DNA from 3 places in the Pseudomonas sp. MONT-RG-20F-20-E-7-02 genome. Region 3 is predicted to be linked to each of the others. Evidence: riboswitches for the same ligand, from Rfam matches in the RefSeq annotation. Region 3 holds a riboswitch; each other region holds the start of a gene.
The links. A riboswitch is a leader RNA that binds a small molecule or an ion and turns the genes downstream of it on or off. The one in region 3 is predicted to bind cobalamin.

Region 1: another riboswitch for cobalamin. It lies ahead of cobW (cobalamin biosynthesis protein CobW); the one in region 3 lies ahead of cobO (cob(I)yrinic acid a,c-diamide adenosyltransferase).
Region 2: another riboswitch for cobalamin. It lies ahead of L8I05_RS02975 (ABC transporter substrate-binding protein); the one in region 3 lies ahead of cobO (cob(I)yrinic acid a,c-diamide adenosyltransferase).

The regions. Positions count from the first base shown of each region.
Region 1 covers NZ_JAKNQN010000002.1:840,413-842,606, forward strand. Annotated here, with positions in the region: gene cobN (cobaltochelatase subunit CobN) at 1-63, opposite strand, end outside; gene cobW (cobalamin biosynthesis protein CobW) at 67-1,131, opposite strand; cobalamin riboswitch at 1,224-1,424, opposite strand; gene L8I05_RS08820 (hypothetical protein) at 1,586-2,194, shown strand, end outside.
Region 2 covers NZ_JAKNQN010000001.1:661,241-663,434, reverse strand. Annotated here, with positions in the region: gene L8I05_RS02985 (ATPase domain-containing protein) at 1-464, opposite strand, end outside; gene L8I05_RS02980 (hypothetical protein) at 461-895, opposite strand; cobalamin riboswitch at 1,002-1,196, shown strand; gene L8I05_RS02975 (ABC transporter substrate-binding protein) at 1,312-2,194, shown strand, end outside.
Region 3 covers NZ_JAKNQN010000001.1:345,249-347,442, forward strand. Annotated here, with positions in the region: gene L8I05_RS01555 (sorbosone dehydrogenase family protein) at 1-516, opposite strand, end outside; cobalamin riboswitch at 616-864, shown strand; gene cobO (cob(I)yrinic acid a,c-diamide adenosyltransferase) at 943-1,554, shown strand; gene L8I05_RS01565 (cobyrinate a,c-diamide synthase) at 1,551-2,194, shown strand, end outside.

The DNA of each region.
Region 1 (2,194 bases), on a different contig from region 3:
GCCTAAGTCGGCAATATTGTCGTCGGAGACAAAACCACCGGGCTGGGTCCTGAGCAGGTGCATGGGTTAAACGCTGAGGGCGGCGCGCAGTTGCGCTTCGAGGCCCACCGCATCCAGCTCCTGGCCGATCAGCACCAGGCGCGTGATGCGCGCTTCGTCGGCGCCCCAGGCACGGTCGAAGTGTTTGTCGAACCGCGTGCCCACGCCCTGGATCAACAGGCGCATCGGCTTGTTCGGGATCGCGGCGAAACCTTTGACGCGCAGGATGCCGTGCTGCACCACCAGTTGAGTCAGGGCGTCGAGCAGCAGGGCTTCGTCAGCTTGAGGCAGGTCGATGGAGATGGAGTCGAAGGCATCGTGATCGTGATCATCGTCGTCACCGTCATGGTGATGATCGTGATGGCTGTGGCGGCCGTCGATGTGCTCTTCGGAGCCGGCGCCCAGGCCGATCAGCACGTCCAGTGGCAGGCGGCCGCTGCTGGCTTCGATGATCTTCACCGCTGGCGGCAGTTCTTGGGCGACTTCCAGGCGCACGCGGGCCAGGTCTTCAGGGCTGATCAGGTCGGATTTGTTGAGGATCACCAGGTCGGCGCTGGCCAGTTGGTCGGCGAACAGCTCGTGCAGCGGCGACTCGTGGTCCAGGTTCGGGTCGAGTTTGCGCTGGGCGTCGACCTGGTCCGGGAAGGCGGCGAAGGTGCCGGCGGCCACAGCCGGGCTGTCGACCACGGTGATGACCGCGTCCACGGTGCAGGCGCTGCGGATTTCCGGCCACTGGAAGGCTTGAACCAGCGGTTTAGGCAGGGCCAGGCCGGAGGTTTCGATGAGGATATGGTCGAGGTCACCGCGACGGGCAACCAGTTCGCGCATGACCGGGAAGAACTCTTCCTGCACGGTGCAGCACAGGCAGCCGTTGGCCAGTTCGTAGACGCGGCCGTTGGCTTCTTCTTCGGTGCAACCGATGGAGCACTGCTTGAGGATTTCACCGTCGATGCCCAGCTCGCCGAATTCGTTGACGATCACGGCGATGCGACGGCCCTGGGCGTTGTCGAGCATATGGCGCAGCAAGGTGGTTTTGCCCGAGCCGAGAAAGCCGGTAACGATGGTGACGGGGAGTTTGGCCAGTGTTTTCATCGGATGCCCTTTGGGGCGGGCATACGGGACGAGGGGCCCTGCGGCGGCGCGCAGAAGCGGATTTCGTCACCGGATCACCCCGCCCGGTTGAATTGGAAAATCGGTTGCGAGGCAGGTCTCCTGGCTTGGGGCTTGCGGGTCTTGCGACCGGCGCTGGCTGCGCCTTCCCGCCGTATTGGCAGTGGCGTGGCAGTCAGTTGAACCCTTCACAGTTGCGGGGGCAGCCGCGGCTTGGACCGCGTTCCCTTCTTAGCTTCGGCGTGGGCCGAAGAACCTCGAAGGTGCAAGGCTACGCAGTGCAGGGAAACGGGTCAATGTTGATTGATACACGGACCGGGACGCTCGCCGCCAAGCGGGTTGAAATACTTCCAAATCTTTTCAACGGAATGCACCCGGAACGCAATCAATGCAATGGGCACATAGAAGCGACACTCACCCTAAAATGGAAATAATCATGTCGCTCTCAATCTCCCCCTCTGTCAATTCACATTTGCCCGTCTCTCCCCTCACCCAACAAGCAGCGCCAACAACTGCAATTTGGAGAGAGCCTATTAGCCAACTCCAGCCACGGGAACTGGCGCAAGCGCTGCAAACCTATTTTGATGCCATGATCGACCCGCGCTTCGGCGAGACTATTACCAAAGCGTCCCTCCAGCGAGTGGCAGATGGACTACCGCTGAACGGGGTGCCCCCCACACAAACGCAGATCGAGATCGCCCAGGAAGTATTGAAGCGTAAAGACCTGTTCCAGCAGTTGGACTTCACCAGCGGTAAGGACGGTAAAGTCAGTCGAGACGATCTCGCAACTGAAACAGGTAACTTCCAATACCTGAGCGATCAAGCACTGATCACCCTGGTTGGCAAAAATTTCAATGAGTACGGCGGCGGCGACACATATGTGAACTTCACCGAGTTGCGAGAAGCCGCCGGTGAACTGCCAAGCGCCCAAAAATTTAGTCCGCAGGCGCGGGGGGTCGCTCAGGAACTGCTCAAGCGCACAGAGTTGCTGGACCGGTTGGATATCGGCGTAGGCTTTTTGGGGTTCGCAGGCACACAAGATCAG
Region 2 (2,194 bases), 320 kb from region 3:
ATGCCCAACTGCTGGATGAACTGCGGCAGGTTGTTGTTGGGGTTGTGCTGGGTCTGGCTGGCCAGCACCACGGAGCGGAACGAGTCGACAAACACCAGCGACGGCGAATGTACCTCCACCTCGCTGACGATACGCCTTAACACTTCGTCCAAATCCCCGGCCAGGGTGTCGTCGGCCAGGTTGATATAGCGGATCGACTGGTTGATCGCATCGTTGTCGAAAAAATCGAATTGCTGCTGGTAACGCAGCATCTTCAGCGGCGGCTCACCGAGTACGGTAAAGAACAGCGCCGGGCGTTCTGGCGTGGCCAGGGCAAACATCATCTGGTGCGCCAGCGTGGTTTTGCCACAGCCTGGTGGGCCGGCGATGAGGTTGAACGAAAACTCCGGCAGGCCACCGCCCAGGACCTCGTCCAGTCCTGGCACACCGGTGGCCAGACGGTTGATAGTCACTTTGGTGCTCATGGCGAAATTTCCTGCGAAGAGGTGTCGCTCGAAGAAGGCTGCCACACGTCAACCAGCAGACGTGCGGTGAGTGAAGGCCCGATCAGCGTGGTCAGAAGCTCGTAGAGGGTAGTCAGCAACACCTCACCGAAAAACAGCGCATCGGTTTCGTTCTGCTCGACGAGTACGGATTTGAGGGCAAGCAAATCCATCGCGGCCGGCACACTGTCGAAGGTGGCGGCCAGGCGTGGATGGGTAGAGACGCACAGATGGAAGCTGCGGCGGTACAGCGCGGCAACGCCCTGCTGGCCAATGATGGGCGTAAGTGCTGCGCCCATATCCTGCAAAATCGAAACAATCGCCTCGGTAATGCTTGCAGTGTCAGCGTGCGGACCAACACGGTGCGCCAGAGAAGCTACGATCCGGCGGCTCTCTTCGCTAAGCGTGGGCATGTCTGACTAATATCTGATGGAAAGAGATTGATGGTACACCCTCTCTCGTGAGATAGAGCCCCCTGTGAAGCAACTGGCCAAATGCGCTCCCCCTGCCCGCCACGATCGACTACCATACCGCGCCGGTTCCCACACGGGACTAATAGGGAATTCGAAGCGCGGCCCATTGCGCCAATCGAAACTGCCCCCGCAACTGTAGGTGCTGAGCCTGCTCCACATCGCCACTGGGCATTGCCCGGGAAGGCCGGAGCGTGGCGACGACGCATCAGTCAGGAGACCTGCCGGCCAAGCAAAACCACTAACCGGCGGGGTGTCCGGGAAGGCCATCCGTGCCCTGCAAGACTGCAGCGTTCGTGGGTGTATTTCCGCGCCGTACCTCCCCTGTTTTCACGTACGGTTCACCTGGAGACTGCCCCATGCTGCCACGCGTTACCGCCCTGATCGCCAGCCTCGGCTTCTGTGCCCTGGCCCACGCCACGCCGACGCATTACCCGCTGACGGTGCAGAACTGCGGCACCACACAGACCTTTGAGCAGGCGCCCGCGCGCAGCGTGACTATTGGCCAGGCCGCCACCGAGATGCTTTACGCCTTGGGTGTGGGCAACACCGTGGTCGGCACCTCGCTGTGGTTCAACAGCGTGTTGCCGCCGTTCAAGGCGCAGAACGACCGCATCGAGCGCCTGGCCGACAACGAGCCGAGCTTTGAAGCCGTCATCGCCAAACGCCCGCAACTGGTGGCCGCCGAGCTGGAATGGGTGGTCGGCCCACAAGGCGTGGTCGGCACCCGCGAGCAGTTTCAAGAATTGAAGATTCCCACCTACGTGCTGCCCTCCGACTGTGAAGGCAAGGACAATCTGGTGGGCGCCGACGGCACGCGGCTGGAACCGTTTCACATCGAAACCATTTACAAGAGCATCAGCCAACTGGCCGAGATCTTCGACGTGCAAGCGCGCGGCCAACAATTGAACGACGAACTCAAGGCGCGCCTGGCCAAGTCTGTCGCCACCGCACAAGGCAAAGGCCTCAAGCAAGCCAGCGCATTGGTGTGGTTCTCCAGCGCCGAAATGGCCAGTGACCCCTACGTGGCCGGCCACAAGGGCATTCCCGAATTCATGCTCCAAACCCTGGGCCTGCACAACGTGGTGCAGTCCGATGAAGAGTGGCCCGCCGTCGGCTGGGAAACCATCGCCAAGGCCAACCCGACCTTCCTGGTGATCGCGCGCATGGACCGCCGCCGCTACCCGGCCGACGACCATGAAAAGAAACTCGCCTTCCTGCGCAGCGACCCGGTGACGCGCA
Region 3 (2,194 bases):
CTTGTCCGAGTCGGCCACATACAGGTCGTTACCGACCAGCGTCATGCCGAACGGAGAGTTGAGGTTCTCCAGGAACACGGTACGGGTTTCGGCTACACCATCGTGATCGGCATCACGCAGCAGGGTGATACGGTTCGGGCTCGGCACAGCGGCGCCGGCGCGGCCCATGACTTTCTCCATGACCCAGCCACGAACGCCCTTGGCATCATCCGGCTTGGGCGGCGCGTTGGTTTCCGCCACCAGCACATCACCGTTGGGCAATACATACAGCCAGCGCGGGTGGTCCAGGCCTTCAGCAAACGCCGCGACCTGAGTGCCGGAGGCCGCTGTCGGCTTCGCGCCGTCGGGCCAGCCAATTGCCGGGGCGATGTTCACCGTGGGGATCAGGGTTTTATTCGGCTCCGGCAGCTTGGGCGAAGGCCCGGTGCCGTCGGAGACCTGCAAGGTAGAGCTTTCGCCGCAGGCGGCGAGGGTGCCGGCGAGCATGATCAGTAAGGCGAGTCTGGTTTTGTGCATGGTTTTCTCCTTAATACCTGTAAGGGTAGAGAAGCGCGGCAGTCGGATGGTTCAAGTGCAAGGCCAGCTTTAATTGACGCTCCACCCCCAACCCACTAACCTTCGCGGCTTGTTCCAGGTGCTCTGTGGCCGTGTGCCGACAGAGTGAAACAGGGAAGCCGGTGAGCGAGCGCACTTGTACACAGTGCTGCCGCGATTCCGGCGCTGCCCCCGCAACGGTAAATGAGTCAAGACGGTGCCTTTTGCCACTGTATCCACGCGATATGGGAAGGCGCGCCGTTGGCCTGTTTTCTATCAAGAGAACGCCACTCATGAGTCCGGAGACCGGCCTGGATCATCCAACAGCATCACGGTGGGCGATGCTTGGCTGTCTGTTTTTTCTTTTTCCTGCCCGCCGTTTTTGTCCAGCCCCAACGGAGAGCTGCCATGACTGATTCCCCCGACCGCGACGAACGCCACCTGGCGCGCATGCTGCGCAAAAAAGCCGTGATCGACGAGCGCATCGCCAACTCCCCGAACGAATGCGGCTTGCTGCTGGTATTGACCGGCAACGGCAAAGGCAAAAGCAGCTCGGCGTTTGGCATGCTTGCTCGCGCCATGGGCCACGGCATGCAATGCGGCGTGGTGCAGTTCATCAAGGGGCGTAACAGCACCGGCGAGGAGTTGTTCTTCCGCCGCTTTCCCGAGCAAGTGCGCTTCCATGTGATGGGCGAAGGCTTTACCTGGGAAACCCAGGACCGCCAGCGCGACATCGCCGCCGCCGAAGCCGCCTGGGCGGTGTCCCGCGCAATGCTGCAAGACCCCTCCATTGGCCTGGTGGTCCTGGATGAGCTGAACATCGCCCTCAAGCACGGTTACCTCGACCTCGACCAAGTACTCAGCGACCTGCAAGCCCGTCCGCCGATGCAGCACGTGGTGGTCACCGGCCGTGGCGCCAAGCCCGAGCTGATCGAAATGGGCGACACCGTCACCGAAATGGGCATGCTCAAGCACGCATTCCAGGCCGGTATCAAGGCACAGAAGGGCGTCGAACTTTGAATCAGCCCCGTCATTGCCCGGCCGTACTGATCGCCGCTCCGGCGTCCGGCCAGGGCAAAACCACCGTCACCGCCGCGTTGGCGCGTTTGCACCGCAACCTGGGGCGCAAGGTGCGCGTGTTCAAATGCGGGCCGGACTTTCTCGACCCGATGATTCACGAACGCGCCAGCGGTGCGCCGGTGTATCAGTTGGACATGTGGATGGTCGGCGAGCAGGAGAGTCGGCGTTTGCTCTGGGAAGCGGCGGGCGAGGCCGACCTGATCCTGATCGAGGGCGTGATGGGCCTGTTCGACGGCACGCCCTCCAGCGCCGACCTGGCGCGGCACTTCGGCGTGCCGGTACTCGGCGTCATCGATGGCACCGCCATGGCCCAGACCTTTGGTGCACTGGCGTTGGGCCTGGCGCGCTACCAGCCGGACCTGCCGTTCGCCGGCGTGCTGGCCAACCGTGTCGGCACCCTGCGCCATGCGCAACTGCTGGAAGGCAGCCTCACCGAAGGCCTGCGCTGGTATGGCGCGCTGTCGCGTGAAACCGGAATCGAGCTGCCCAGCCGCCATCTGGGCCTGGTGCAAGCCAGCGAACTGAATGACCTCGACGTGCGCCTGGATGCCGCCGCCCAAGCCTTGGGCAGCAGTTGCGA